Regions from separate parts of the Aquitalea sp. FJL05 genome, predicted to be linked through region 1. Evidence: predicted binding sites of a transcription regulator. Region 1 holds the regulator's gene; each other region holds the start of a gene.
The links. The regulator sigma-54, encoded in region 1, starts transcription at its own class of promoters, with help from an activator protein. The targets are predictions, from matches to a motif close to CTGGCACGCTTCATGCTT.
Positions count from the first base shown of each region.

Region 2: the regulator sigma-54 is predicted to act here: its motif matches at 5,810-5,827, upstream of DBR44_RS00280 (acyl-CoA dehydrogenase family protein).
Region 3: the regulator sigma-54 is predicted to act here: its motif matches at 4,345-4,362, upstream of DBR44_RS18835 (NarK/NasA family nitrate transporter).

Region 1 is NZ_QAJS01000006.1:301,320-311,302, reverse strand. Features, by position in the region: gene DBR44_RS06255 (DMT family transporter) at 1-16, opposite strand, end outside; gene DBR44_RS06250 (NAD(P)H-hydrate dehydratase) at 115-1,572, opposite strand; gene DBR44_RS06245 (flavin prenyltransferase UbiX) at 1,576-2,196, opposite strand; gene rapZ (RNase adapter RapZ) at 2,303-3,145, opposite strand; gene hprK (HPr(Ser) kinase/phosphatase) at 3,126-4,082, opposite strand; gene ptsN (PTS IIA-like nitrogen regulatory protein PtsN) at 4,075-4,539, opposite strand; gene hpf (ribosome hibernation-promoting factor, HPF/YfiA family) at 4,661-4,984, opposite strand; gene DBR44_RS06220 (RNA polymerase factor sigma-54) at 5,054-6,484, opposite strand; gene lptB (LPS export ABC transporter ATP-binding protein) at 6,488-7,219, opposite strand; gene lptA (lipopolysaccharide transport periplasmic protein LptA) at 7,216-7,773, opposite strand; gene lptC (LPS export ABC transporter periplasmic protein LptC) at 7,763-8,323, opposite strand; gene DBR44_RS06200 (HAD family hydrolase) at 8,320-8,844, opposite strand; gene DBR44_RS06195 (KpsF/GutQ family sugar-phosphate isomerase) at 8,873-9,853, opposite strand.
Region 2 is NZ_QAJS01000001.1:50,112-60,094, forward strand. Features, by position in the region: gene DBR44_RS00250 (iron-containing alcohol dehydrogenase) at 1-542, opposite strand, end outside; gene DBR44_RS00255 (LysR family transcriptional regulator) at 678-1,640, shown strand; gene DBR44_RS00260 (helix-turn-helix domain-containing protein) at 1,724-2,320, opposite strand; gene DBR44_RS00265 (B3/4 domain-containing protein) at 2,385-3,074, shown strand; gene DBR44_RS00270 (sigma-54-dependent Fis family transcriptional regulator) at 3,215-4,381, opposite strand; gene DBR44_RS00275 (acyl-CoA dehydrogenase family protein) at 4,336-5,544, opposite strand; gene DBR44_RS00280 (acyl-CoA dehydrogenase family protein) at 5,960-7,141, shown strand; gene ribB (3,4-dihydroxy-2-butanone-4-phosphate synthase) at 7,150-7,830, shown strand; gene DBR44_RS00290 (SfnB family sulfur acquisition oxidoreductase) at 8,087-9,313, shown strand; gene DBR44_RS00295 (APC family permease) at 9,466-9,983, shown strand, end outside.
Region 3 is NZ_QAJS01000021.1:10,886-20,868, reverse strand. Features, by position in the region: gene DBR44_RS18855 (FTR1 family protein) at 1-814, shown strand, start outside; gene DBR44_RS18850 (4Fe-4S binding protein) at 811-2,262, shown strand; gene DBR44_RS18845 (ANTAR domain-containing response regulator) at 2,583-3,173, shown strand; gene DBR44_RS18840 (CmpA/NrtA family ABC transporter substrate-binding protein) at 3,183-4,286, shown strand; gene DBR44_RS18835 (NarK/NasA family nitrate transporter) at 4,540-5,742, shown strand; partial or broken gene nirB (nitrite reductase large subunit NirB) at 5,761-8,148, shown strand; gene nirD (nitrite reductase small subunit NirD) at 8,230-8,547, shown strand; gene DBR44_RS18820 (nitrate reductase) at 8,606-9,983, shown strand, end outside.

The DNA.
Region 1 (9,983 bases):
TTTTTTGTTGAGGCAAGACAATTCTCCACCATATTGGTGGCTCATTTTACACATGGCGAGCGGGCTGCGGGAATCGTTCTTGTATACAAAAACTGGGATTGAACTTGTTGCGGGCTAGAGCAGGCGGTTCAGCCAGTTGCTACAGCGTTGGCTGGTAGCCGATGCAGTCAGGCCGATGGGGCCGCCTGCCTGTTGCTGATATTCATCCCCGGCCAGTCCGTGTACCCGAGCCGCCAGGCTGCTGGCTGCTCGCGCATCCATGCCCTGCGCCAGCAAGGCGGCGATCAGTCCGGTCAGCACATCTCCCTGCCCGGCAGTGGCCAGTGCCGGACCGCCGCTGGTATTGAGCAGATAGGGTTGTCCAACAGTTACGATCAGGCTGCCAGCTCCTTTTAGCAGCACCGTACACTGAAAACGCTCGGCCAGTTGACGGGCGGCGGCTAGACGGTCGCCTTGCACGGTCGCGGTTGAGCAAGCCAGCAGGCGGGCTGCTTCTGCCGGGTGCGGCGTCAGGATGCTGGTGGCTGGGCGCTTGGCCAGTGCCTGCTGAATGTCGATGCTGCAGGCCAGCAGGTTAAGGGCATCCGCATCCAGCACCAGTGGCAAGGAGCTGGCCAAGGCCAGCGCAAGCCATTGCCGGGCCGGTTTGTCCTGTCCCAGGCCAGGCCCAAGCGCCAGCACGTCGGCTGATGGCAGCGGCATGGCCGGATCGGCATGCTGCAGCATCAGTTCCGGGCAGGCGGGGTCGACCGGCAGGCTGCCATCCAGTGTCAGTACATGCACTTTGCCTGCGCCTGCGGCCAGTGCTGCGCGTCCGGCTAGCAGGGCTGCACCCAGCATGCCGCGATTGCCACCAATGATGCATACCGTGCCGTTGCTGCCTTTGTGGCTGTCGCGTCGGCGTTGCAGTGGGCTGGCATCCTGTCGGTTCAGATAGCCTTCGGCTGGTGGTAGCAGCGCTTGCGGGCAGTCGAGTTCGGCCAGTTCGATTTGACCGGCATGGTCGGCACCCGCGGCATAGAACAGTCCCGGTTTGTGGCAGAGAAAAGTCAGGGTATGGCTGGCATCCATGCAGGCCTGTTGTGCCTGCCCGGTGTAAGGGTCCAGCCCGCTGGGGCAGTCCAGGGCCAGTTTCAGGCAGGATAGCTGGTTCAGCCGGGTAATGACGGCCACCCAGTCGGCTGACAGGGGACGGCTCAGGCCGATGCCGAACAGGCCGTCTATCAGCAGGTCTGGCGTGGGGTAGTCGCTTGCCAATTGCTGCAGGGGAATCCCGCCGGCTTGGCGTATGGCCTGCAGTGCGGCCTGGCTTTGCGGACTGGTGGCGGCTTGCGGCAGCAGGATATCCACGCTGTAGCCTGCCTGCATCAGCAACAAGGCAGCATATAGCGCATCACCACCATTATTGCCGGGGCCTGCGGCCACCAGGATGTGTGCGTCGCGGTCCAGGTGTTGGCCCACCCAGTCGGCAGTGGCGCGGGCAGCGCGTTGCATCAGATCGAGGCCTTGTCGTTCGGCTTCGGTTTCGAGCCGGCGCAAGTCCGGCAGGCTCCACAACGCGTTTTCCCGCATGGCTTACTCCTTGTGTGCTTCACCCCAGCGCGGCATCAGGCTATGGGGGATGCGCAGCTGGTCCAGAATGCGTGCCACGACAAAGTCCACCATGTCATCGACGCTAGCTGGATGTGTATAGAAGCCTGGTGATGGTGGCAGGATGACGACCCCCAGCCGGGCCAGTTGCAGCATGTTTTCCAGGTGGATGACCGACAGTGGGGTTTCGCGCGGCACCAGAATCAGTTTGCGGCCTTCCTTGATGCTGACATCGGCAGCCCGCTCGATCAGATTATCACTCATGCCATGGGCAATGGCGGCCAGGGTTCCCATCGAGCAGGGGCAGACCACCATGGCATCTGCCGGATTCGAGCCCGAGGCGACCGGGGCAAACCACTCTTCACGGCCAAACACGGCCAGTTGTTCGGCTTGTGCGCCGGTACGTTCATACAGCCATTGTTGTACTTCGGCGGGGCGAGAGGGCAGCAGCAGATTCATCTCCTGCTTGGCCACCACCTGGGCCGCCTGTGAATATAAAACCCACACGCGGATACCTGCGGCGATCAGTGCATCGATCAGGCGCAGGCCATAAGGCAGACCGGAGGCTCCGGTCAGGGCGACGGTAACGGTTTTGGGTATGGTCATCAGCATCTTCCATGGGCAGGGATCTTGCCGATGCTGTGGGCAGGATCCGCAATGGCCGGGAGGTATGGGGGAGCCGCACTGTCCGGCTGCAGGGGGCCGCGCGGGTTCAGGCTTCGCGGAACAGCTGGCGGTGGCGCAGCAGCACCTGTGAGGCGGGAAAGGCCCGCGCCAGTTGTTCGGTAATATAGACCGAGCGGTGCTGGCCACCGGTACAACCGATGGAGACTGTCAGGTAGCTGCGGTTTTCACGGCTGAATTCCGGCAGCCATTTGGCCACCATGTGACGAATGTCTTCGGTCATTTCAGCGACCAGCGGGTGCTGCAGGAAAAAATCGACAATCGGTTGATCCCGGCCGGTCAGTGGACGCAGGGCAGGGTCGTAGTAGGGATTGGGCAGGCAGCGCACATCGAAGACATAGTCGGCATCCAGCGGGACGCCATGCTTGAAGCCGAAGGACTCGAAGATGATGGTCAGCCGGCTGCTGTCTGCCTCTACCAATTCCTTGATCCAGCTTTTCAGTGCATTGGCCGACAGCTCGCTGGTGTCGATGCGAATGCCCATTTCCTGGATGCTGGCCAGTAACTCCTGCTCCAGCCGGATGCATTCTTCCACCGTGGAGCCGCTGCCGGACAAGGGGTGGCGACGACGGGTTTCAGAAAAGCGCTTGACCAGGGTTTCCGGCTTGGCTTCCAGAAACAGCAGTCGTACGTCCACGCCTTGCTGGCGCAGCTTGTCCACTTCCTGTGGCAATGCGCCGAGCGAAGGGCTGGAACGGGTATCCACGCTGATGGCGATTTGCTCGTAGCCATAGTCGGCATACAGCGACATGGCCTCATGCAGCATGGTGGCTGGCAGATTGTCCACGCAATAATAGCCGGAGTCCTCCAGCGCGCGCAGGGCAATGGATTTGCCGGAGCCGGACAGGCCGCTAATCAATATCAGGCGCATTTTCCTGATCTCTGAGGAAGTTGGTATGGCGTTCGATGAATTCACGCGTGCTGTCGATGCCACGCAGTTGCAGGATGTAATTGCGTACTGCCGCTTCCACCAGCACGGCCAAGTTGCGGCCTGCAGCCACTGGCAGCACCACCTTGCGTACGGTGACACCCAGAATGTCCTGGGTTTCGGACTGGATATTCAGCCGATCCAGTGCCTGCATGGCCTGGTCGTTGGCTTTGACCAGATGGATGATCAGTTTGAGCACCTTTTTCGGCCGGACGGCGGTTTCACCGAAAATGGTGCGGATATTCAGAATGCCCAGGCCGCGCACTTCCAGAAAGTCGCGCAGCAGGGGCGGGCAGCGGCCTTCCAGTGTTTCCGGGCCGATGCGGTAGAGTTCCACTGCGTCATCGGCCACCATGCCGTGACCGCGTGAAATCAGTTCCAGTGCCAGCTCGCTCTTGCCCATGGCCGAGTCGCCCATGATCAGCACGCCGATTTCCAGCACATCGAGAAAAACCCCATGTAGCACTGTTGAAACCGCCAGCGCACGCGCCAGATAGATGCGCAGCACATCCATCAGGTAGGGGCTTTCCAGCGGCGTGCTCATCAGTGGCACGTTATGGGTGTGGCAGTAGTCGCGCAGCAGCTTGGGTACCTGCTGGCCATTGGCCACCATCACCACCGACATGGTCTTGTGGAACAGCTGGTCCAGCGCGGTCTTGGCGGCGGACTGTTCCAGCCGGTTCAGGTAGTCGACTTCGGCCAGACCCAACACCTGTACACGGTTGGGGTGGATGAAGTTGAGGTGACCCACCAGTGCCAGCGTAGGGCGCTGCTCGTCATTGCCGATGGGGCTGTCGGCACCACCGGTGCCGGCCACCCAGGTCAGATTGAGCTTTTGCTGATTGTCCTGATACAGCCGGCGCACGGTGATGCTAGGCATTATTGGTATTCCATGCAGTGAGCAACTGGTAGAGCTCGGCGCGGTTGGTGGCAGTCAGCAATTGTTCGCGCAGCTGTTTGCTGGAGAAGAGCTGGGCCAGTTCCGACAGTACCTGCAGGTGCAGGTCGGTGGCTTGTTCCGGTACCAGCAGTACAAACAGGCTTTGCACCGGCTTGCCATCCGGCGCATCGAAGGGGATGGGGTTCTTCAGCCGAATGAAGATGCCGGCGGCTTCCTTCAGACCACGGGCACGGCCATGCGGAATGGCGACTCCCTGGCCCAGTCCGGTGGAGCCGAGCTTTTCCCGGGCAAACAGGCAGTCGAAAATTTCACTGCGCGCAATGCCGTGGGTGTTTTCGATAAGGAGGCCCACCTGCTCGAAGACGCGCTTCTTGCTGGCGACATCCAGGTCCGGGAGGATGTGATCCTGTGTCAGGATTTTGCCGATCAGGCTCATAGGAATGTGTGCACGCGGCTACAAAAACTGGCCAATTCTACGTTGCCTTCATCAAAATGAAAAAGGCTCCGTGCAAATAAAAACGGGAACCCGCTGGGTTCCCGCATCGTCGGTCAGGTGATTACAGGGTGGCTTCCGGTTGAACCTGCGGAGTCACGCGGTGTTCGCTCTGTTTTTCCTTGTGCTTGAGTACCTGTCGATCCAGCTTGTCCATCAGCGAGTCGATGGCAGCGTACATATCGGAGTCGGTGGCTTCTACGTGGATGTCCTTGCCGGAGAGGTGAACGTTGACTTCTGCCTTTTGCACCAGCTTGTCTACCGACAGTGTGACGGTAACGTCGATAACGTGATCGACATGGCGGGTGATACGTTCCAGCTTGCTTTCCAGAAATTCGCGGAGGGCCGGGGTTACTTCGAGGTGGAGACCGGTTACTTTGAGGTTCATACCCTAACTCCTTCTTGTGTTGACTGCCCGGTCGGGTCGGCCGGGCAAGCGGATATTCTTCAAGGCGTCCTACAATGCCTTGCGCAGGTTGACCGGTGGAATCTGCATAGCTTCACGATACTTCGCAACGGTACGTCTTGCAACCTGCATGCCCTGTTTACCCAATTCGTCGGCAATGGCGCTGTCAGAAAGTGGCTTGGCCGTATTTTCGCCGTCTATCATGCGGCGGATATGGGCCTTGATGGCAGTGGCCGAGCATTCGCCGCCACTGTCGGTTTCCAGGGAACTGCCGAAGAAATATTTCAGCTCGAACAAGCCGCGCGGGCAGAGCAGGTATTTCTGGGTAGTCACCCGGGAAACGGTTGATTCATGCAGTCCCAGCTCGTCTGCGATATCGCGCAGGATGAGCGGACGCATGGCCACTTCTCCGTGTTCAAAGAACGCTTGCTGCCTTTCCACTATAGCTTCCGACACTTTCAGGATAGTGTCAAATCGCTGCTGGATGTTCTTGACCAGCCATTTTGCTTCCTGCAGGCGGCCGGAAAGCTCGCCTGCACCGGCACGGTTTTCCGACAGCATCTGGGCATACAGCTGGTTGACCCGCAGCCGGGGTACGGCACCGTTGTTGAGTTCGGCCACCCAGCGGCCGCGGCGTTTGCGCACGGTGACATCGGGGATGACGTAGTGCACGTCCTCGCCACCGAAACCGGCTGCCGGATGGGGGGTCAGCCGGGCGATCAGTTGCTGGGCCTGGCGGATGGCGGCGTCGTCGACGCCGAGTAGGCGTTTGAGCCGGGTATAGTCGCGATTGCCCAGCAAACCGAGGTGTTCTGCCACGATCTTGCGCGCCAGGGCATGGCCGTTTTCCTGCGGTGGCAGACGGTCCAGCTGCAGGCAGAGCGATTCGGCCAGCGAGCGCGCGGCGATGCCGGCCGGATCGAACTGCTGCAACAGGCGCAGGCCGACCATCAGTTCGTCGGCTTCCAGCTCCAGTTCCAGCGGCAAATGACTGGCCAGTTCTTCCAGATCGACGCTGAGAAAGCCGTTGTCGTCCAGTTCTTCGATCAGCAATTGCACGATGGCCTGATCGCGGGTGGGGAGCGTCAGTTCGCCCAGCTGGGCCAGCAGATGTTCGCGCAGGCTGACCGGGCAGGGGACGTTGAGCATGGGGTCGAACTCGTCGTCGCCGTCGTTGCGGCGGCTGCCGCTGCCCCAGTCGGTGAGTTCGCCGCTGCTGTCGTCACGCGGGTTGCTGTCGCTGTCATTGCTGTCGGAGGCGGGCGTGCTCTCTTCTCCGGCCGCCGGCGTGTCGCTGGTACTGGTGCTGCCTTCTTGTGTCGGGGTGTCGTCGCCGCGTTCCAGCATGGGGTTGTCCAGCAGGAAGCGCTCGACTTCGGTTTGCAGGTCGAGGGTGGACAGCTGCAGCAGCTTGATCGACTGCTGCAGTTGCGGGGTAAGCGTGAGTTGCTGTGAAACCCTGAGCTGTAGTGACTGTTTCATGGCTTACAGGTGGAAGTGTTCGCCAAGGTAGACCTGGCGCACTTTCTCGTTGTTGACCAGTTCTTCCGGTTCGCCGGAGGCCAGTACCGAGCCGTCGCTGATGATGTAGGCGCGGTCACAGATGCGCAGGGTTTCCCGTACGTTGTGGTCGGTAATCAGTACGCCGATGCCACGTTGTTGCAGGAAGGTGATGATTTTCTGGATGTCGATCACGGCAATCGGGTCGACGCCGGCAAAAGGCTCGTCCAGCAGGATGAAGCGCGGGCGGGTGGCCAGTACGCGGGCGATTTCCACCCGGCGTCTTTCGCCGCCGGACAGCGACAGGGCATTGCTTTCGCGCAGGTGGGCGATATTGAGGTCGTCCAGCAGCAGGCTGAGTTCCTTTTCCAGCTTGTCACCTTTGTAGCCGGCGATTTCCAGTACGGCGGTGATGTTTTCCTCCACCGTCATCTTGCGGAAAATCGAGGCTTCCTGCGGCAGGTAACCAAGGCCAAGGCGGGCGCGCTGGTGGATGGGCAGGTGGGTGATGCTGCTGCCATCCAGGGTGATTTCACCTTCATCGGCGCCGATCAGGCCGACAATCATGTAAAAACTGGTGGTTTTGCCCGCGCCGTTGGGGCCGAGCAGGCCGACCACTTCGCCGCTCTGGATCTGCAGGGCGACATCCTTGACGACGGTACGTTTCTTGAAGCGCTTTTTCAGCCGCTCGACTTTCAGAATGCTGGGGCCGCTCATGGTGCGTTTCCGTCGGGTTTCTTGGCGGCAGGGGCGGTGGTGTCCCTGGGCTTGGGCTGGATGATGGCGGTGACGCGGCCGCCATTGCTGCTGGCGCCGCTGCTGACTTCATACAGCTCGGTTTCGGTGTTGTAGGTGATGACGTTGCCGATGACCAGATCGTTGCCGCGCTTGACGCGGGCATTGCCGGTGAGGACGGCGACATGGCTGACCGTGTTGTAGTCCAGTTGGTTGGCCTGGCCTTCAATCCATTCGTTTTTTCCATCCATTTTCTGGCGGAACAGTACCTGACGCCCGGTGGCCTGCATGGTCTGGTTGCCCTGCTTGTCCTGGGTGACGGTGGCGCGGTCGGCGTTCAGTTTCAACGTGCCTTGCACGATGATGACATTGCCCTGCCAGACGGTAACGCCCTTGAGCTGGTCGAGATTGCCGCGATCTGCACTGATTTCAATGGGTTTGTCGCGGTCGGCCTTTTCGGCGTGTGCACTGTGGCCCGCGCACAGGGAAAGCGCCAGCAAGGCCAGGCGGGCGTAAGTGCGGCATTTATTTTTCATAGGTGACCTTTGCATTGGACAGCAGCTGCAATTGGCCGGTCTGCTGTTCATAGATGAAGCCGACGGCACTGCCGCTCGACTTGCCGTGATAGAAGTGGGTCAGCGTGGCGGCCTGCGCGATGTGGCGCACGGTATCGATACGCATATTGCTGCTGACCACGCGGGTTTCCGGCTGCTCTGCACTGGCCGGCTGGATCAGCGTGACTTTCTTGTCAAACAGCGCCTGTCTGGTCTTGCTGTTATAGCGCCCGCTTTCGCCAATGGCGTGGTAGGCGAGTACACCGTTCTTGTAGCTTTGCAGGTCCGGCGTTTCGAAATAGGACTCGGTGCGGTCAGGGTACTGCCACATGCGGCTGGCAATCATTTTTTCCTGCAGCATGCCCTTGGGGTCGTAGCGGGTAGCGACGACAGCATCAACCACGACTTCCGGCTTGTTGGGGTCGAGTTCGCGCTTGCTGGGCTCCCAACGCGATACGGTATCCAGCCAGACCGTCAGCAGGCCGGTGATGAGGACCAGCAGGATGGGAAACAGCCGGTGCGAGCGGATCATGCCAGATACCTGGCCAGGATGGCATCGAAGTTGCCCTGAGCCTGCATGATGAGTTCGGCCAGTTCACGCACCGCACCCTGGCCACCGGGAAAACCGGTGACGTAATGGGCGTGCTGGCGCACCAGGGTGGGGGCGGCCGGTACCGCCACGGCCAGCCCGACACGGCGCAGCACCGGCAGGTCGATCAGATCGTCACCGATGAAGGCGCATTGTTCGGCGCTGACATTGGCCTGCTCCAGCAATTGGGCCAGCGCTTCCTGCTTGTTGTGGATGCCGCCGAAATAGAAATCGATGCCCAGCGCGCGGGCGCGATGCTCGACACAGCGGTCGGCCCGGCCGGAGATGATGGCCAGCTTGACCCCGGTGGACTGCAGTAGCTTGAGGCCCAGCCCGTCCTGCACGTAGAAGGATTTGCTTTCTTCGCCCTGGGCGTTGTAGTAGATGCGGCCGTCGGTCATGACGCCGTCCACATCCATGATCAGCAGCTTGATTTTGCGGGCTTGTTCGGTGATGGCTTGCATGAGTTTCCTTGTGGGTGGGCTAGCGGAGCTAGACCACGCCGGCCTTGAGCAGGTCGTGCATGTGGATGGCACCGGCCAGTTTGCCGTCGGCATCCACTACCAGCAGGCTGGTGATGCGACGCTGCTCCATCAGGTGAACCGCTTCGGTGGCCAGCTTGCTGTGCAGGATGGTTTGCGGGGCGGGGCTCATCACCTGGTCGATGTTCAGGTCGTAGATATTGCCGGAATGTTCCAGCGTGCGGCGCAGGTCACCATCGGTATAGATGCCGCAGATGACATTGTCTGCGTTGGCGATGGCCACCATGCCCAGTCGCTTGTGCGACATTTCCAGCAGGGCGTCTTTCAGCGCGGTGCCGGGGGCGACACGTGGCAGCTCTTCGCCACTGTGCATCAGATCCTTGACGTGTACCAGCAGGCGGCGGCCCAGGCTGCCACCGGGGTGCGACAGGGCGAAGTCTTCCGGGCCGAACTGGCGCGCGTCCAGCAGGGTTACCGCCAGGGCATCGCCCAGTGCCATTTGTACGGTGGTGCTGGTGGTGGGGGCCAGGCCCAGCGGGCAGGCTTCCTTTTCCACCTGGGTGTCCAGCAGAATGTCGGCTTCGCGTCCCAGCGAGGAGGCCGGATTGCCGGTCATGGCGATCAGCACCAGGCCCTTGCGCTTGAGAGCGGGCAGCAGGGCGACCACTTCGCCGGATTCGCCGGAGTTGGACAGGGCGATGACCACGTCCTGTGCGGTAATCATGCCGAGGTCGCCATGGGCCGCCTCGGCCGGATGAACGAAGAAGGCCGGGCTGCCGGTACTGGCCAGGGTGGCAGCAATCTTGCGGCCGACATGGCCGGATTTGCCCATGCCAGTCACCACGATGCGGCCGGTGCAGGCCAGAATGGCCTCGACTGCTCGCAGAAAGTCGCCGTTCAGACGGCGCGACAGTGCCAGAATGGCGTCGGCTTCGGTGTGCAGCACTTCGCGTGCCAGGTCGAGTCGTGATGTTGCTTGAGCATTTTCCATGGGGGAAAGTATATCAAAGGTTATAATCGGTGGAGTCACAAGCTGGTGCATCTTTTGCTTGTCGGCTGATTAACAATCATTGCGCGGCACCGTTTTAGCCCTTGTGGCGACTGTTTCATACCGGGGTCGG
Region 2 (9,983 bases), on a different contig from region 1:
ATCAGGGCCGGGTTGACGATGGATACCCGCGGGAAGGTATGCACCGACTGGATGGCAAACTTTTCCTTGGTGTCCTCATTGGTCACCACGGCACCGCTATTCATCTCGCTGCCGGTGGCCGCCAGGGTGAGGATGGAAAACACCGGCAATGCCGCATTGATCGTGGCCTTGCCGATGAACAGATCCCATACCTCGCCGGGGTAAGCCACGCCGGCGGCAATGGCCTTGCTGCTGTCCAGCACCGAGCCGCCGCCGACGCTCAGCACCGCGCCCACCTGATGGCCACGCGCCAGGGCAATGCCATCGCGCACTTTCGACAGCAGCGGGTTGCTGACAATGCCGCCAAATTCGACGAATTCGATGCCGTGCCCGGCCAGGCTTTTGCTTACGGTCTGGAACAGACCATCGCGCTTGATGCGCTCGCTACCAAAGCACAGCAGCACCTTATTGATGCCGTGTTCTGCCAGATGCTGGCCGATCAGTTGTTCCTTGTCTGTGCCGAAGTCGATCTTGGTGGGATTGAAGAAAGTAAAGTTGTCCATGCGTATTCTCCGCAGCCGTTGCGGCCGGTGGTCTTGATGGACGTCACTTTAATTTCCTGGAAAACATTAAACTAGCGCATGATTATTTGAATAATCTACAACTTTTTAATGTTAATTCACCGGCAGGATTGAACCATGTCCATGAACGAGCTGCGCTCCATCACCACTTTCGTGCGCACTGCCGAGTTCGGCAGCCTCAGCAAGGCTGCCGCTGCCCAGCAGATATCGCCACAAGCGGCCAGCAAGGCGCTAGGGCAGCTGGAGCAACACCTGGGGGTGAGGTTGTTTCACCGCACAACCCGCAGCATGTCATTGACGGAGGAGGGACAACGTTTTCTGGAGGCGGTGCATCCGTCGCTGATCGGCTTTCAGCAGGCGCTGTCGGCGGTGCGGCAGACCAAGGACGATCTGGCCGGGCCCTTGCGCATCGTCGGCCCGCGCACGGTACTGCAATCGGTGATTGGCCCGGTCATGGACGAATACTGCCGGCTCTACCCGGAAGTGCAGCTGGATGTACAACTGGATGACCGCATTGGCAACTGGGTGGAAGACCGCATCGATGTTGGCTTCCGGCTGGGCAACTCACCACAGGAAGGCGTGGTGGCCCGGCGGCTGATTCCCATGCAGCTGATTATCTGTGCCGCGCCCAGCTATCTGCGCAAGCACGGTATTCCGCAAAGTCTGTACGAGCTTAGCTCGCATCGCTGCAGCGCCTTTCGCCGTGCCAGCGATGGCCGCGTAGTGCCGTGGCGGGTGCGCGTGGGTGACAGCATGCAGGATCAGCCGATCAACCCGGCATTCTGTACCAATGATGAGGCCATGGAGTTGCGTGCCGTGCTGGCCGGCGAGGTGATCGGCCAGCTGGCGGCCCCTACCGCAGCGGCGTTGATCCGCAATGGCCGGCTGCTACCCATTCTGCTGGAACACATGGCCGATCACTACAGCCTGTTTGTCTATTACGGCAGCCGTGCCGCGCAGCCCGCCCGCGTGCGCAGATTCATCGACCTGGCGGTGGAGCGGCTGGCCGACGGTACTGATTTTGTACTGAGCAGCAAAGAGTTGGCGCAGGCCCATGCTGCAGGCCTTGCAGCAGGCTGACCGTCCCGCGCAGACCCGATACATTCATGGCGGCTTGGCTGGCGTGCTGCAGTCACGCTTGATCAGCGGCGCAGCGGCCAGGCTTACTTGATGACCCGCCAGGGGCTGAGTTCGGCCACGGTCATGGTGAATACCAGCAGCTCATCACTTTGATTGGCGTAATGGTGTGGTGCATCGGTACGCGCTACCGCCGCTGTGCCGGCGCGCAGGGTATGGACCACCTCCCCCACGCACAGCTGCAATTCGCCCTGTTCGACATGAAACAGCTCGAAAGTCCCCTGCGAATGCCCAGGCGAGGTGAATACCTCTCCCGGATGCATTTCCCAGCGCCACAGTTCCACCATGTCCGGGCCGCTGCTGCCGGCCAGCAGCCGGGCCGAACCGCCACCTGGCCCGCGCCACAGCAGCGGGATATCGGCTTGCTCGATGATGTGAATGGCCGGTGCGCTGGCCACATTCACAATATCGGCCACGGAAATGCCCAGCGCTGCCGCCAGCTTGCACAAGATGGCAATGCTGGGGTTGGCACTGCCTTTTTCGATTTCCACCAGCATGCCCTTGCTGACGCCAGCGCGGCGCGACAGCTCATCCAGCGACAGTTTCTGTTGTTTGCGATGTTGCTTCAGGCGGCTGGCCAATGCCGCGCTGATGGATTCGGCATCGGCACCGGGGTCGGTCATTATGTTGACTGTTTTGGACATTGGTCGGTAATATGAAATGAATCAGTCACCAAAGGATACCGCAATGTCAGCCTTTTTGCCGTCAATCAGTCCGGAGATCGCCACGATAGCCCCCGGTTTTCGGGCCGTCAGCATCCGCGTGGAAGCCGCCGCGCTGGCTGCACCTGAGTTTGGCGCGCAGCAGCTGCGCGAGGCCTGCCTGTTTGTTCAGGCTGGCGGCGCGGCCTGGGCCGATGCGCACCTGCAGGCCTGGGCCGATGTGTTCCGCGCCTTTGGTGCCAAGCCACAGCGTACGCCGTGTTCGGCCGAGGCACTGCGCAAGCGGGTGCTGCGGGATGGCAGCCTGCCGGCCATTGATCCGGTAGTCGATCTGTACAACGCCATCAGCCTGCGTCATGCCATTCCGGTGGGGGGTGAAAACCTGGCGGCTTATATGGGCCAGCCCAGACTGGTACTGGCTGACGGCAGCGAGCTGTTCGACACCATGAAAGAAGGCCAGCCGGCGACGGAGTCTCCAGAGCGCGGCGAAGTGGTATGGCGCGATGAGCAAGGGGTGACCTGTCGCCGCTGGAACTGGCGGCAAGGGGTGAGAACCCGGCTGAGTGCTGCCGATCAGCATATGTGGTTCATTCTGGAAAGCCTGCCGGCCATGCCGCTGGAGGCATTGCAGCAGGCCGGTGCCGAGCTGGCGCAGGGGATTGCGCAGATGATGCCCGGCTCGGTCATCGAATCCAGCCTGATCACCCTGTCGTGATGTGATGCCAAGGGTGAGTCTGCCAGGCTGACTTACATGGCAGCAGCCCGAACCAGCTAGGCTAGCCACCCGGGGGTTGGACGGGCAGGGCGGTTTCACTCAGGCTCGCCAGCACACTGTTTGCCACTCACCGCCGCGACCTAGCGCAGCGCGCTGATCTCGCCCAAGCGGATCAGCCGGGCGCGGATGATGTTGCGGCTGATGCCCAGCAGACGGGCTGCCTGCACCTGGTTGCGATGGCAGTAGTTATAGGCAGCGCGGATGATGCTGCTTTCGATGTCTTCATACAGATTGCTGCCATTGGCCTCGAACAGCGCTTGCAGTGCCTGCTGCAATTGCTGGTGGGCATCGTCGCTGCCCGCACCGCCGGCCAGTGGTGGGTGGCTGCTGCTGCGTTCGTTGCGCCGGTTCAGTTGCAGCGAGGACAGCTGCAGGTCTTCGCTGCGAACCACATTGTGCTTGCAGATCAGCAAGGCATGGTGGATGACGTTTTCCAGTTCGCGGATATTGCCCGGCCACGGGTGCTGCAGCAGCTTGCGTTCGGCTTCGGCATGCAGGCTGATGTCGCCATAGCCCAGGCGCTGGCGGTATTCGTCGACAAAATGGCGGGCCAGCGGCAGGATGTCGCCGGGGCGGTCACGCAGGGCTGGCAGGGCCAGATGGGCCACCCGCAGGCGGTAGAACAGATCCTCGCGGAAATGGCCGGCGGCGACGGCTTCTTCCAGCCGCACATTGGTGGCGGCAATCACCCGGACATTGATGGGGATGGGTTTGCGCGAGCCCAGTCGCACCACCTCGCGCTCCTGCAGGATGCGCAGCAACTTCACCTGAATATTCAGTGGCAAGTCGCCGATTTCATCCAGAAACACCGTGCCGCCATTGGCGGCCTCGAACCAGCCCGGCTTGGCGGCGAAAGCGCCGGTAAATGCGCCTTTTTCATGGCCAAACAGCTCACTTTCCACCAGCGATTCGGAAAACGCGCCGCAATTGACGGCGACAAAGGGCTGATTTGCCCGCTGGCTCAGCGCATGCACGTGGCGGGCGATCAGCTCCTTGCCGGTGCCGGTTTCACCAATGATCAGTACATTGGCGTCGCTGGGGGCAATCAGTTGAATGCGCGCCAGCAGGGCGGTGGATTGCGGGTCTTCAAACACCTGCGCCGTGGCGCGGATGGAGGTGGTCAGGCTTTGCCGGTTCGGCAGGGTAATCAGGGGCATGGCCGGGCCTTCCGCTGGCTCGGCCCGCCGGGCCGATGTGGGTTTCAGGAATAAAACGTCGGTGTCGGATAGCTGCGAATCAAAGCCCATTCCCCTAACTCCTTTAATTTGTAATCAACCGGATCGTGCAAGGTGTGGGTGCGCAGATTGCGCCAGTGCCGGTCCAGACGCAGTCCGGCATGGGTGGCGCGCGCGCCGGTTACCTCGAACATCTGACAGGCCAGGTTCAGCCCCATCCGGGTGGCGGCCACCTTGGCCGCCGCAATATTCATGGCCACTTCGCCGCGTTCGCTTTCGCTCAGCGCCTCGCCACGGGCCAGTACGTCCACCAGCCGGCTGCCCGCACGGTCGGTGAGGGCGCGCACGCTTTCCAGCCCCACCCAGAATTCGCCGTAATGACCCAGGATGTAGGGGTCTTCGTGGGTGTGGTCTACCTGCGCCGCCTGCCAGGGTCGCGCCTCGTGCAGGGTGTAGTGCCGGGCTTCTTCAAAAGCGCCTTCGGCAATGCCCAGATAGATATTGGTCAGGATCAGCTGCGCCAGCAGTGGCCGCAGGCAGGAGCGCGGCGTGGTGAGCGGGCCGGGCGTATCCAGAATTTCATTGTTTTCGATGCGTACCTTTTCAAAGTGCACGCTGCCGCTATCTGTCTGGCGTTGGCCGATATTGTTCCAGTCCTGCTGCACGCTGATACCACTGCGCCCGGTGGGGATGGCCGCCACCACGAGCTGCCCGCCCGGCTGGCGACGGGCAGAGACCACCAGCATTTGTGAATCCAGCGCACCGGAGCAAAAGCTTTTCTGGCCGGAAAACTCGTGCCAGCCGGCAAGGCGCTTGCTGACGGTGCGCTCGTCCAGCGGATTGAGCGCATTGCCCCAGAACCAGTTTTGCCGGGTGGTGATTTCATGCCAGGGCTGCCATTGTTCCGGCCGGCCAAACAGCTCTACCGTGGCCAGCATCAGATGGTGAAAGGCAAAAACATGGGCCACCGAGCTATCGGCCTTGGCAAACTCGCGCACCACCAGCAGGGTCTCCTGCCAGTTGGCACCCATGCCGCCCAACTCGCGGGCAATGGACAGGCCCAGCAGGCCGCTGGCGCGAATGGCATCGCGCTCGGCCTTGGGGGTGCCGCCGGCATGGTCGCGCTCTGCTGCGGTAGCGGCAAACTGACTGGCCAGTTGCTGCGCCAGCAGCAGGGCCGAGGCGGGTGTGCTGGCTGTTTGCGGTGCTGCCAGCAGGTGTTGGGGCAAATTCAAGCGTACATCCTTTATTGATCGGCTATTTCCAATAAAACAGCACAGATTTGGCTATGTTATTGGCGCGATGTAAACCAAGGATTTGTCAGGAATATATCTGGAATTTGAATTAGCCCAATGCAGGCGCTAATGGTGAATGGCTGAATGGTGCTGCGTGTGCAGCACCGTGTTTATTGGCTGCTGCGCAGGCAGCAGTGCCGAGTGAGCCATCTGCTGCCTGCGCAGCAATTTCCGGCTGAAATGATATTTTTCTAGCTTGATTCAGCTGGCATGCAACGTGCTATTGAATATCGGGCAAAACCGCTAAAGGTTTTATTTCAGCCTCAGGTAATCACATGCACAGCCATTCATTCAGTATGCAATATGTTTCATTCGCCACACTGCACGGGCGGGTCCGTCAGGCAAAGGAGGGCGCATGAGCACCCAGCCGATTGGCCCGGACAGCCCGCTGGCCATTGCCCGCGAACTGGCCAGCCGTTTTGCCCGCAGCGCCGTGGCCCGTGATCAGGCCGGCGGCACGCCCAAGGCCGAGCGCGATGCGCTGCGTGACAGTGGCCTGCTGGGCCTGATCATCCCGCGTGAATTCGGCGGCCTGGGCGAGAGCTGGAGCACCACATTGCAGATCGTGCGCGGACTGGCGCGGGTGGATAGTTCGGTGGCCCATGTGTTTGCCTTTCAGCACCTGTTGCTGGCCACCGCCCAGCTATTTGGCCGGCCAGAACAGTGGCAGCCGTGGTTCGAGCAAACGGTGCGCGAGCGCTGGTTCTGGGGTAACGCGCTCAATCCGCTGGATACCCGCACCCTGGCCACGCCGGATGGTGCAGGCTTCCGCTTTCATGGCGACAAGAGCTTCTGCTCCGGCGCTACCGATTCGGACATGCTGCTGGCCTCGGCACTGCGCAGCGGACAGAGTGGCTTGCTGATTGCGGTGATCCCCACCCGCCGTGCCGGCATTGCCATTCATCAGGACTGGGACAATATCGGCCAGCGCCAGACTGACAGCGGCTCTGCCCGTTTCGAACAGGTGCGAGTGGAGGCGGGCGAGCTGCTGCTGCAGCCCGGCCCCCTGTCCACGCCACGTGCCTGCCTGCGGCCGCTGATTGCCCAGCTGATTCTCACCAATATCTATCTGGGCATTGCCGAGGGCGCGCTGGCCGAGGCTCGCCGCTACACGCTGGAGCAGCGCCGGCTGTGGCCGGCCTCGCTGGCTGATCGCGCCAACAAAGACCCTTACACCCTGCTGCACTATGGCGAATTTCACGCCGCCCTGGAGGGTGCACGCCTGCTGAGCGACCACGCCGCCCGGCAGCTGGATGAGGCTTGGCAGCAGGGTGATGCGCTCAGCGAAGCCGGGCGCGGTCAGCTGGCGGTGCAGATTGCCGCCGCCAAGGTGCATGCCAGCCGCAGCGGGCTGGACCTCACCAGCCGCATTTTCGATGTAACCGGGGCGCGCGCCACCAGTGCTGCCCTGCGGCTGGACCGCTTCTGGCGCAATTTGCGCGTGCACAGCCTGCACGACCCGCTGGATTACAAGCTGCAAGAACTGGGTGACTGGGCACTGAATGGCCAGTATCCCGCCCCCTCGTTTTATTCCTGAGAAGCAACATGACCCTGAACAAGCAAGCACACGCAGACGATTTTGACGCAGTAGAACAGGCCATTGCCGCCATTGCCGCTGGTGGCTTTGCCGTGGTGGTGGACGATACCGACCGCGAAAACGAAGGCGACCTGATCATTGCCGCCGAAAAAATCACCCCGCAGCAAATGGCCTTTCTGGTGCGTTACAGCAGTGGCGTGGTGTGCGTGGCACTGACTGGCGAGCGGCTGGATCAGCTGCAGCTGCCGCTGATGGGGAGCAGCAATAACGAATCGCAGCGCACGGCCTTCACTGTCACCGTGGATTATCTGCATGGCACCAGCACCGGCATCAGCGCCGTGGACCGTGCCGCCACGCTGCGGGCATTGGCTGACAGCCGCATTCCGGCCAGTGATTTTGCCCGGCCCGGTCATATCTTCCCTTTGCGCTATGCGCCGGGTGGCGTGCTGGCGCGCCCCGGCCATACCGAGGCCGCACTGGACCTGTCGCGGCTGGCGGGCCTGGCTCCAGCCGGAGTGCTGTGCGAAATCGTCAACGACGATGGCAGCATGGCGCGCCGCCCGGACCTGCTGCGCTTTGCCCGCCAGCATGGCCTGCCCATCATCACCATTGCCGACCTGATTGCCTACCGCGAACGTACCGAGATGGCGGCGCTGGAAGCCAGTTCGCCTTTGGGTGTGGCGGCCTGAGCCTGCCAGACCGGTCTGCTCCTGCAACACCCGCCACGGCGGGTGTTTTTGTTTCTGTTACAGGGTGATGGCTGCTGAGCTGGCAGCAGTCGTGCAGCAAATTTGCTGCACGGGACTCAGCAGGTTTTGGTTTTTAATTCGCGCAATCCATTGAAAATTAACAATAAATATTCTGGCACGCTGTTTGCAATGATCTGGCTATCTATCTCGCCATCCCGCTGCCGGCCTCAGGCTGGCGGCCAACAAGGAAATCATCATGAGCAGCACCGTACTGGATACCCCCACACCTGTTACCACGCCGGATGTCGTGCCGGTGATTCGCTCCGACACCGAGGCCCTGCAAGTGGCACGGGCGCTGGCGCCGCAGCTGGCCGAGCAGGCCGCGCAGCGCGATCAGCTGCGCAAATTGCCGTTTGATGAGGTGGAATTGTTCTCCCGCAGCGGCCTGTGGGGCATTACTGTGCCGCGTGCCTTTGGCGGTGCCGAGGTGTCGGCGGTGACGCTGGCCGAGGTGATTGCCATTATTTCTGCCGCCGATCCGTCACTGGGGCAGATCCCACAGAATCACTACTGCCTGGTGGAAGATATCCGGCTGGAAGGCAGCCCGGAGCAGCAGCGCTATTTCTTTGACCTGGTGCTGCGTGGTCAGCGCTATGGCAATGCCTTTTCCGAGGCCGGTGGCAAGACGGTGCTGGACATCCAGACCACCATTCGCCGCGACGGCGACGACTATGTGCTCAATGGCCGCAAGTTCTACGCCACCGGCGCGCTGTATGCGCACTGGGTGCCAGTGCTGGCGGTGGACGAACAGGGGCAGGCGCTGCTGGCCTTTGTCGAGCAGGGTACGCCGGGCCTGACCGTGGTGGACGACTGGAGCGGCTTTGGCCAGCGCACCACCGCCAGTGGCTCGGTGATTGCCGAGCAGGTGCGCCTGAAACCCTTCCAGATTTTCCATACCCACCGCTCTTATGATCGGCCCACTTTTGCCGGGCCGTTCGCCCAGATCACCACCGCCGCCATCGACCTGGGCATTGCCCGCGCGGCGCTGGCTGACACGCTGGACTTTGTCCGGCAGCAGGCGCGGCCGTGGATAGACAGTGGTGTGGAGCGGGCGGTGGACGACCCGCTGACCATTGTCGCCATCGGCGATCTGCAATACCGGCTGGTGGCGGCAGAAGCGTTGCTGGAGCGGGCCGGGCGCTTTATCGACATCGCCAAGGCCGAGCCAGACGAAGACACGGTTGCCGAAGCGGCCATTGCCGTGAGTCTGGCCAAGATTGCCACGACCGAGATTGCCTTGTTGGCCGCCAGCAAGCTGTTCGAACTGGGCGGCAGCAAATCCACCCAGGGGCGTTTCAATTTTGACCGGCACTGGCGCAATGCCCGCGTGCACACCCTGCATGATCCGGTGCGCTGGAAATATCACGCCATTGGCAACTACACGCTGAACGGCATCAAGCCGGCACGGCATTCCTGGAACTGATCGCCACGACAAGGGCCCGCCGCAAGGGTGGGCCCGGGGAGCAAGCATGCAGCGCAAGTGCCTGGGCTGTTGACCACATGGTGCGGCTGCGCCGGTACGGAGCAGCTGGCGGTGGTGACTTGTCAGCGTCCATAACAATCAAGAGGTGTTTCATGATTCATTCCACGCAAGGCGAGGCGGTGCTGGAAAGCCCGTCTGCCGATAGCAGCAGTCAGCCCGCAGCCACGCTGCGGCGCAATTACCTGCGCCTGCCGGAGCTGGTGGCGCAGTCCATCGGCCTGGTCGGCGTATCCGGTGGGGTAGGCATTCTGGTGCCCGCCGTGTTTGCCACTGCGGGCAACGGCACCTGGCTGGCTTATGCCTTTGCCACCGTGGCCCTGCTGTTTTCGGCCTGGAGCATTTCGTTGTTTGCCCGCACCGCTGCATCGCCCGGTGCCTTGTATGCCTATGCCTCGCAGGGCATAGGCCCGATCTGGGGCGTGATCTGCGGCTGGTCCTTGCTGATTGCCTATGCCGTGGGCGCCGCCGGCATTCTGCAAGGCACGGTGAATACCTTTCTGGTGCTGGCACGCGAACTGGGCGTGGTAGCGGCCCATCCGCCGCTGGCCGTCAGCCTGCTGCTGACCGTGGTGGTGGCGCTGGCTGCCTGGGCGATTGCCTACCGCGATAT
Region 3 (9,983 bases), on a different contig from region 1:
TCAGGTACTGTTCATTGTCTGGCGCGAAAGCGTGGAAGCCTTGCTGGTGGTGGGCATTCTTAATGCCTGGATGAACCAGAACCCGCAGGGCAAGGCCGGTAAACCCTATTTGTGGGGTGGCGTGGCCCTGGGTATTGCGCTAGCCATTTTGCTGGCGGTGGCGCTGTTTTCTGCCAGTACGCTGATGGCCGGTTCGCAAGACGTGTTCCAGACTGTCATGGAGTTCATGGCTTCCGGCCTGATCGTGCAAATGGTGCTGTGGATGCGCGAGCATGGCCGCACGCTGAAGAAAGAGCTGGAATCCGGCCTGGCCGACAATGCCAGTTCGGCCAACTGGTGGGGCGTCACCACGCTGGTGGCCATTGCCGTGGCGCGTGAAGGCAGCGAAACCGTGGTGTTTCTGTATGGCATGCTGGGCAGTGCCGACGGTCAGACCCTGCTGAACATGAGCGGCGCGGCACTGTTGGGGCTGGGGCTGGCCTTCCTCACCTTCTATGTGTTGCAGCTGGGTGGCAAGGTGCTGTCGTGGCGGCTGTTTTTCCGTTTGACCGAAATCATGCTGCTGCTGCTGGGTGCCTCGCTGTTCCTGGCTGCGGTGGAAAAGCTGATTTCCATGGAAATCCTGCCGGCGCTGATCGACCCGCTGTGGGACAGCTCGGCCCTGCTGGATGACATGACGCCCGCTGGTGGCGTGGTGGCTTCGCTCACTGGTTACCGTGCCCATCCGGCCTTGATGAGCCTGCTGGCTTATCTCTCATTCTGGGCAGGCGTGTTTGGCCTGTTCTTCTGGCGCAAGCGTCGTCAGGCCGCATGAAACCGTTTGCTGATCACCGGCGTCGGCCCGAACTGGCGCGCCCGCTGACTGGCGGTTGCGGCAGCCACGCGGCAGCCGGCCATGGCCGCCTGGCCGTGGTGGGCAACTGGCTGCGCGACCATGCCGGCACCCTGCGCCTGCTGCAGTGGTTGGTGGTGCTGGTGTATGCGGCGCTGCTGCTGATTCCGGCCTGGCTGCCGCTGCCGGGTGACAGCGCGCGCATCGTCAACAATCTCACCATCTTTGCCCAGTTTGTGTTCTGGGGTATCTGGTGGCCTTTCGTGCTGCTGTCCATGGTGCTGTTTGGCCGGCTGTGGTGCGGCGTGCTGTGTCCGGAAGGGGCGCTCAGCGAATGGGCGGCCAAGAAGGGCCTGGGCCGACCGATTCCACGCTGGATGCGCTGGGACGGCTGGCCCTTTGTCGCTTTTGCCCTTACCACCTTGTACGGCCAGCTGGTGAGTGTTTACCAGTATCCCAAGGCGGCGCTGCTGGTGCTGGGCGGTTCCACCGTGGCCGCCATTGCCATCGGCCTGGTGTATACCCGTGGCAAGCGCGCCTGGTGCCGCCATCTGTGCCCGGTCAACGGCGTGTTTTCCCTGCTGTCCAAGCTGGCCCCCATGCATTACAAGGTGGATGAACAGCGCTGGCTGGAATCCACCCGCCAGTCCGTCATTCGTATTCAGGCGGTAGACTGCGCACCGCTGCAGCCCTTGCGCCACATGCAGGGCGGCAGTGGCTGTCATATGTGCGGCCGTTGCAGCGGTCACCGCGATGCCATCAGCCTGGGCCTGCGCTCACCGGCAGAAGAGGTGGTGAAGGTGGCGGCCAAGGAAGCCACGGTGTGGCAGACCTTGCTGATTGTCTACGGCTTGCTGGGCATTGCCATGGGGGGCTTTCACTGGACGGCCAGCCCCTGGTTTGTCGACATGAAACAGGCGGCGGCGGAATGGCTGGTGGACCACGACATCATGTGGCCGCTGGATACCGATGCGCCGTGGTGGCTGCTCACGCATTACCCGGATCACAACGACGTGTTTTCCTGGCTGGATGGCATGGCCATCATCGCCTACATGCTGGGTACCGCGCTGGTGATCGGCAGCGGCCTGCTGCTGGCCTTGTCCTGTGCGGTGCGTCTGGCCGGCACGTGGCGCAGCCAGCGCCTGCATCATCTGGCACAAAGCCTGATTCCCTTGGCCGGTATCGGCGTGTTTCTGGGCTTGTCGGCGCTGACGGTGACCCTGCTCAAGGCCGAGGGCATTGCCACCGGTTGGGCCAATGACCTGCGCCTGGGCCTGCTGCTGCTGGCCAATGTCTGGTCGTTGTGGCTGGCGGCGGGCATCGTACGGCAATGGCAGGCCGGCTGGCGCATGCTGCCGGCACTGGCTTGCCTGCTGGCAGGCATGGCGCTGGTGGATGCGGCCTGGGGCTTCATGTTCTGGTGGTGGTAAACCACCAGGCGTGTATGGCAGACAGGGCGGCTTGACCGCCCTGTTTTGCGTCTGGAGTCAGGCGGCGGCCGGTACCCGCAGTAGCTGCAGTACATGACTGCCTGCGGATCGATCCCAATACACGGTGCTTGTCCATGCGCAGTCTCTGCGCATTTGTACTGATGCTCGCGCTTACCCCGCTTGCACTTGCCCAACCGGCGGGAGGCTTGGCTGGCTGGCCTCGTATTACGCGGTCTGGCATTGGCCGGTCTTGTTTGTCTTAAAACATGGTTACAGGCACGATTATTGCGAGTCGGTATCAACGACTTCCTGACGCTGCCATGACTGCTTCCTCTCCATTACGACTGTTGCTGGTCAACGATACCGACCGCCCGATGGCGCAGCTGCATGCCGCGCTGACGGCGGCCGGCTATCTGGTGATCGTCCAGGCCCAGGGTGCGGCCGAGCTGCTGCAGCTGGTGGACAGCCAGGCCCCCGACATCATCATCATCGATACCGAATCCCCCTCGCGTGACACCTTGGAACAACTGGCGCTGATGGGCCATGCCGCGCCACGCCCGGTGGTGATGTTTGCCGAGCAGGGCGGGCTGTCTACCATTCAGGCCGCAGTCAGCGCCGGGGTCACCGCCTATGTGGTGGACCAGGTGGCAGCCAGCCGGCTGGCTCCCATCATCGATATGGCGCGGGTGAAATTTGAAGAAGACGCTCGGCTGAAAAAGCGCCTGGCCGAGGTGGAAGAACAGCTGGCCGACCGCAAGCTGATCGAGCGCGCCAAGGGCATCCTGATGGAGCGCCGCCAGCTCACCGAAGCGCAAGCCTATGCGCTGCTGCGCAGCCAGGCCATGCAAAGCGGCCTGCGTCTGGTGGAGCTGTCCCGACAACTGATCAATTCCAGCAAGCTGCTGGGCTGAAAGCCTTTGATGACTGCTCCTGCATCCCTACACACGCTGAATCTGGGCTTTGTTGCACTCACCGACTGTGCGGCACTGGTGGTGGCCCGCAAGCTGGGGCTGGACCGGGAGCTGGGCCTGCAGTTCTGCCTGCAGCGCCAGCCGTCCTGGTCTGCCGTGCGCGACAAGCTGATGAATGGACAACTGGATGCCGCCCATGCCTTGTATGGCTTGGTCTACGGCATGCAACTGGGCATGGGCAGTCCGCAATGCGAGATGGCCATCCTGATGACGCTGAACCAGAACGGGCAGGGCATCAGTCTGGCCCCGGCGCTGGCGCAGCAATACCGCGAGGGTGTCAGCCTGACCGAGATCAGCCAGCAGCTGGGCCGCCCGCTGACGCTGGCGCACACCTTTCCTACCGGCACCCACGCCATGTGGCTGTATTACTGGCTGGCGGCGCAAGGCGTGCATCCGTTGCGTGAGGCCCGCTGCGTGGTGATTCCCCCGGCCCAGATGAGTGACGCGACGCAGGGCGGCCTGCTGGACGGCTTTTGCGCCGGCCAGCCCTGGCACGCCCTGGCACAGCAGCAGGGTGTGGCCAGCCTGGTGGCCGACAGCGCCGCCATCTGGCCGGATCATCCGGAGAAAGTATTGGCCTGCCGCCGTGAGCTGGTGCAGCAACAGCCCGAGCTGGCCGGGCGACTGGTGCAGGCGTTGTTGCTGGCCAGCCACTGGCTGGACCAGCCGGAAAACCATGCGCAGACGGCCGCCTGGCTGGCGGAGGATGATTGTCTGGCCATGCCGGCCGAGCTGATCCTGCAGCATTGGGAAACCGCCACTGCAGGCCAGCTGCGCTTTTGTGATGAGGGCCGGGTCAACTATCCCTATCTGTCGGACGGGCTGTGGTTCCTGCGGCAATACCGGCGCTGGGGCATGTGGCAGGGCGAGGCCGAGCAGGGCGTGGTGGCCGCCGTCAACCAGACCGCGCTGTACCAGCAGGCGGCGCGGGCTTGCGGTCTGCCGCTGCCTGCAGCCGGCGAGCGCCACAGTGTGCTGATGGATGGCTGCCACTGGCCAGCGCTGGCGGATGCTGCGCCCAGTGTCGGTGCGCTGCAGCATTTCACGCACTAATGCAGTGCAGCATAAGGCCGCAGGCGACGTGAAACAGCTATATACCGGCATTTTGCTGCTGGCACGCTCTTTGCATTGATTAGCTCGCAGCGGCGCAATGGCGTGCCGCCTGCACCAGACATCGCGACAGCGGCCAACGGCGGCCACTGCCGACCCGGACAACGGCGTCCTCTCCTGATTTCACCATCAGGGAGGACGCCGTTTTTGTTTTGGCCATTTGGCGGGAAGCACGCTTCCCCGACAGGAGCACTACATGGACCGCACTTTCTGGCAAGCCGGACACAAGCCGACCCTGTTTTCAGCCTTTTTGTATTTCGACCTCAGTTTCATGGTGTGGTATCTGCTGGGGCCCCTGCAGGTGCCCATTGCCACTGCCCTGCATCTGTCCACCCAGCAGCGCGGCCTGATGGTGGCCACGCCGATTCTGGCCGGGGCCATCCTGCGCTTGCTGATGGGCGTGCTGGTGGACCGCATCGGCGCACGCGCTGCCGGCATCATCGGCCAGCTGATCGTGATTGCCGCCTTGCTGGCGGCCTGGCAGATCGGCATTGCCAGCCTGGGCGGTGCGCTGCTGCTGGGCCTGTTCCTCGGTGTGGCCGGGGCCTCGTTTGCGGTATCGCTGCCGCTGGCCTCGCGCTGGTATCCGCCGCAGCACCAGGGCACGGCCATGGGCATTGCCGGGGCGGGTAATTCCGGCACCGTGCTGGCAGCCTTGTTTGCCCCCGCGCTGGCGGTGGTTTACGGCTGGCAGAACGTGTTCGGCCTGGCCTGCATTCCGCTGCTGGCTGCGTTGGCCATTTTTGCTGTCTGTGCCAAGGACGCACCGAATGCGCCGCCGGCCAAGAAGCTGGCCGACTATCTGGCCGTGCTGAAGGAAAAGGACGCCTGGTGGTTCATGTTCTTCTACGCCATGACCTTTGGCGGCTTCTCCGGTTTTGCCAGCGCGCTGCCGGGCTATTTCCACGACCAATTCGCTTTTGATGCCAAAACGGCTGGCCTGTATACCGCGGCCTGCGTGTTTGCCGGTTCGGTGATGCGGCCGCTGGGTGGCATGCTGGCCGACCGTCTGGGCGGTACCCGCTCGCTGCTGGCGGTTTACCTGTGCTGTGCACTGCTGATTGGCGCGGCCGGTTTCAATGTGGGTGGCCCGTCTGCGGCGCTGGTGTTGTTCATCCTGGCCATGCTGTGCCTGGGGGCCGGCAACGGCGCGGTGTTCCAGCTGGTGCCGCAACGCTTTGGCAAGGAAATCGGCGTGCTGACCGGCCTGGTGGGCATGGCCGGCGGGGTGGGGGGCTTTGCACTGGCCGCCAGCCTGGGGGCGATCAAGCAGGCCACTGGTGGCTATGCGGCTGGCTTGTGGCTGTTTGCCTGCTTGTGTGGCCTGGCCTGGCTCAGCCTGGCCGGCGTGAAACAACGCTGGCGCAGTGGCTGGACCGTCGCCGCGGCCCGCGTATAAGAAGCGAAGGAGAGCACGATGGATATGGCAGAACTGCAGGGCAAGACCCGGCAAAAGCTGGTGGTGGTGGGTAACGGCATGGCCGGCATCCGCACCGTGGAAGAGTTGCTGGGCCTGGCACCGGAGATGTACGACATCACCGTATTCGGTGCCGAGCCGCACCCCAACTACAACCGCATCCTGCTGTCGCCGGTGCTGGCCGGGGAGCAAGACTTCAAGGACATCATTCTCAACAGCGTGGCGTGGTATGCCGAGCACGGCATCACCCTGCACATGGGCAAGAACGTGGCCACCATCGACCGGGTAAGGCGCAAGGTGATTGCCGAGGACGGCACCGAGGCCGCCTACGACCGCCTGCTGCTGGCCACCGGCTCCACGCCCTTCATGCTGCCGGTGCCGGGCAAGACGCTGGATGGTGTCATCAGCTACCGCGACATCCGCGATACCGAGTTGATGATGGATGCCGCCAAGACCAAGCGCCAGGCAGTGGTGATCGGCGGTGGCCTGCTGGGGCTGGAAGCCGCCAATGGCCTCAAGCTGCGTGGCATGGACGTGACCGTGGTGCATCTGGGCGACTGGCTGCTGGACCGCCAGCTGGACGATGTGGCCGGCGACCTGCTGCGCCGGGCGCTGGAAGAACGAGGCATCGATTTTTTGCTGGGCAAGCAGACCGCCGCCATTCTGGATGACGGCCAGGGCGGGGTGGCCGGGGTGCGCTTCAGCGATGGCGAACAGCTGGACGCGCAACTGGTGGTGATGGCGGTGGGCATCCGCCCCAATACCGCGCTGGCCGAATCCTGCGGCCTGCATTGCGAGCGCGGCATCGTGGTGAGCGATGCGCTGCAAACCTACGACCCGCGCGTGTATGCCGTGGGCGAATGTGTCAGCCACCGTGGCGTGGCCTATGGCCTGGTGGCCCCGCTGTTCGAGCAGGCCAAGGTGTGCGCCAACCATCTGGCCCAGCTGGGAATCGGCCGCTATCAGGGCTCGGTGCTGTCCACCAAGCTGAAAGTGACCGGGATTGATCTGTTCTCCGCCGGCGACTTCATGGGTGGGCAGGGCATGGAGGATATCGTGCTGTCCGACCCGGCTGGCGGTGTCTACAAGAAACTGGTGATCAAGGACGACAAGCTGGCCGGGGTCTGCCTGTATGGCGATACCGCCGATGGTGCCTGGTATTTCAAGCTGCTGCGCGAGGGCCGCTCGGTAGCCGACCTGCGCGACACGCTGATGTTTGGCGAATCCGCCATTGGCGACGCCGGGGTGCAGGGCCAGAGCAAGGCCGCCTGCATGCAGGACAGCGACGAAGTGTGCGGCTGCAACGGCGTGTGCAAGGGAACCATCGTCAAGACCATCAAGGACAAGGGCCTGTTCACGCTGGACGAGGTGAAAAAGCACACCAAGGCCGCCAGCTCCTGCGGTTCCTGCTCCGGGCTGGTGGAACAGATCCTGATGAGCGTGGTGGGCACTGATTTTCAGGAAACCCCCAAGACCAAAGCCGTGTGCGGCTGTACCGAACGCAGCCATGGCGAAGTACGCAAGGCCATCCGCGAACAGCACCTGCTGACCCATGCCGAGGTGTTCCACTTTCTGGAATGGCGCACCCCCAATGGCTGTGCCACCTGCCGCCCGGCCATCAACTACTACCTGCTGTCCAGCTGGCCGCACGAGGCGGTGGATGATCCGCAAAGCCGCTTCGTCAACGAGCGGGTGCACGCCAATATCCAGAAAGACGGCACGTTCTCGGTGATTCCGCAGATGAAGGGCGGCGTCACCACCGCCAGCGAGCTGCGCCGCATTGCCGACGTGGCCGACAAATACCAGGTGCCGATGGTGAAAGTCACCGGTGGCCAGCGCATCGACCTCTTGGGGGTGAAGAAGGAAGACCTGGTCAACGTGTGGCAAGACCTGGGCATGCAGTCCGGCCACGCCTACGGCAAATCCATCCGCACGGTGAAAACCTGCGTCGGCAGCGAGTTCTGCCGCTTCGGCACCCAGAACAGCACCCAGATGGGCATTGATCTGGAAACCATGCTGGCCAATATGTGGTCGCCGCACAAGGTGAAGCTGGCGGTGTCCGGCTGCCCGCGCAACTGTGCCGAAGCCGGCATCAAGGACGTGGGGGTGATTGCGGTGGATTCCGGCTGGGAGCTGTATGTCGGCGGCAACGGCGGCATCAAGACCGAGGTGGCGCAGTTTCTGTGCAAGGTGAAAACCGCCGAGGAAGTGAAGGAATACAGCGGGGCATTTTTGCAGCTGTACCGCGAGGAAGCCTATTACCTGGACCGCACCGTGCACTACATCGCCCGCGTCGGCCTGGATGTGATCAAGGCCAAAGTGGTGGCCGATGCCGCCAGCCGCCAGGCGTTGTACCAGCGGTTGCTGTTTTCCCTGCAAGGCCTGCCCGACCCATGGGCGGCGCGCATTGCCGGTACGCAGAAAAACGAATTCATTCCGATCAAGCTGCACGCCTGAGGAGCGCACGCCATGACAGACAGCCAACACTGGGTACACATCTGCGCCCTTAGCGACATTCCGCCGCAAGGCAGCCGGGTGGTGGAACGCGCCAGCGGCAATGTGGCGGTGTTCCGCACCCATGACGACCAGGTGTTTGCCCTGCTCGACCGTTGCCCGCACAAGGGTGGGCCGCTCAGCCAGGGCATCGTCCACGGCCATGGGGTGACCTGCCCGCTGCACAGCTGGAATATCGATCTGGCCAGCGGCGAGGCTCGCGCACCGGACCAGGGCTGCGCCCGCCATTTTCCAGTGAAGCTGGAGCAGGGCATGGTGCTGCTGGGCTTGTGAACAAGGCCGATTGCAACGGGTTGCAACGGGACCTTGTCATCAGAAAAGGATGAGCAAAATGGGCAAGACTGAAACCCGCTCCACCTGCTGCTATTGCGGCACAGGCTGTGGCGTGCTGATTGCCAGCGAGGATGGGCGCATTAGCGGTGTGCGTGGCGACCCCGAACATCCGGCCAATTTCGGCCGGCTGTGCAGCAAGGGGCTGAACCTGGCGGCCAGCGCCGCCAGTGACAGCGGCCGCGCACTGCACCCGGAAATGCGGCTTACCCGCGATGCGCCGCGCCAGCGCGTTGCCTGGGATAGCGCGCTGGACAGCGTGGCCGAAAGTTTTGCCCGCATCATCCGCCAGCACGGGCCGGACGCGGTGGCTTTTTACGTGTCCGGCCAGTTGCTGACCGAGGACTACTATCTGTTCAACAAGCTGGCCAAGGGCGTGGTGGGGACCAACAATATCGACACCAATTCCCGCCTGTGCATGTCCAGCGCCGTTACCGCTTACAAGAAAGCCTTCGGGGCCGATGGCCCGCCCACCTGTTATGCCGACCTGGAACAAGCCGACTGCGTGCTGTTTGCCGGCAGCAATCTGGCCTACGCCCACCCGGTGCTGCTGCGCCGGCTGGAAGAGGCGCGCGCGGCACGTCCGGACACGCGCTGGATCGTCATCGACCCGCGCCGCACCGACACCGCCGCCATGGCCGACCTGCACCTGCAGATTCAGCCCGGCACCGATGTGGCGCTGTTCAACGGCATGCTGCACCACCTGATCTGGGAAGGGCTGGTGGCGGAGGATTACATCAGCGCCCACACGGAAGGCTTTGCCGAACTCAAGCAGATGGTGCGCAATACCACGCCGAAAATGGCGGCGGAAATCTGCGGCATCCGCGAGGAAGACCTGATCCAGGCCGCCGAGTGGTTTGGCTACAGCCCGGCCAGCCTGTCGCTGTACTGCATGGGGCTGAACCAGTCCAGCCACGGCACCGACAAGAACCTGGCGCTGATCAACCTGCATCTGGCCACCAGCCAGATCGGCAAGCCCGGTGCCGGGCCGTTCTCGCTCACCGGCCAGCCCAATGCCATGGGCGGGCGCGAGGTGGGCGGCATGGCCACCATGCTGGCCGCACATCGCGATATCGATAATGCCGCACACCGTGCGGAAGTGGCTGCCCATTGGGGCGTGCCGTTCGAGCGGCTGTCGGCCACGCCCGGCCTGCCGGCCATCGCCATGTTTGAAGCGCTGCAGCAAGGGCGTATCAAGGCCATCTGGATTGCCTGCAGCAACCCGGCGCACTCGCTGCCCAATCTGCCACAGGTACGCGCCGCACTGGCACAGGCCGAGCTGGTGGTGGTGCAGGACGCCTTTGCCCACACCGACACCACCGTGCTGGCCGACATCCTGTTGCCCGCTGCTACCTGGGGCGAGAAAGAAGGCACGGTCA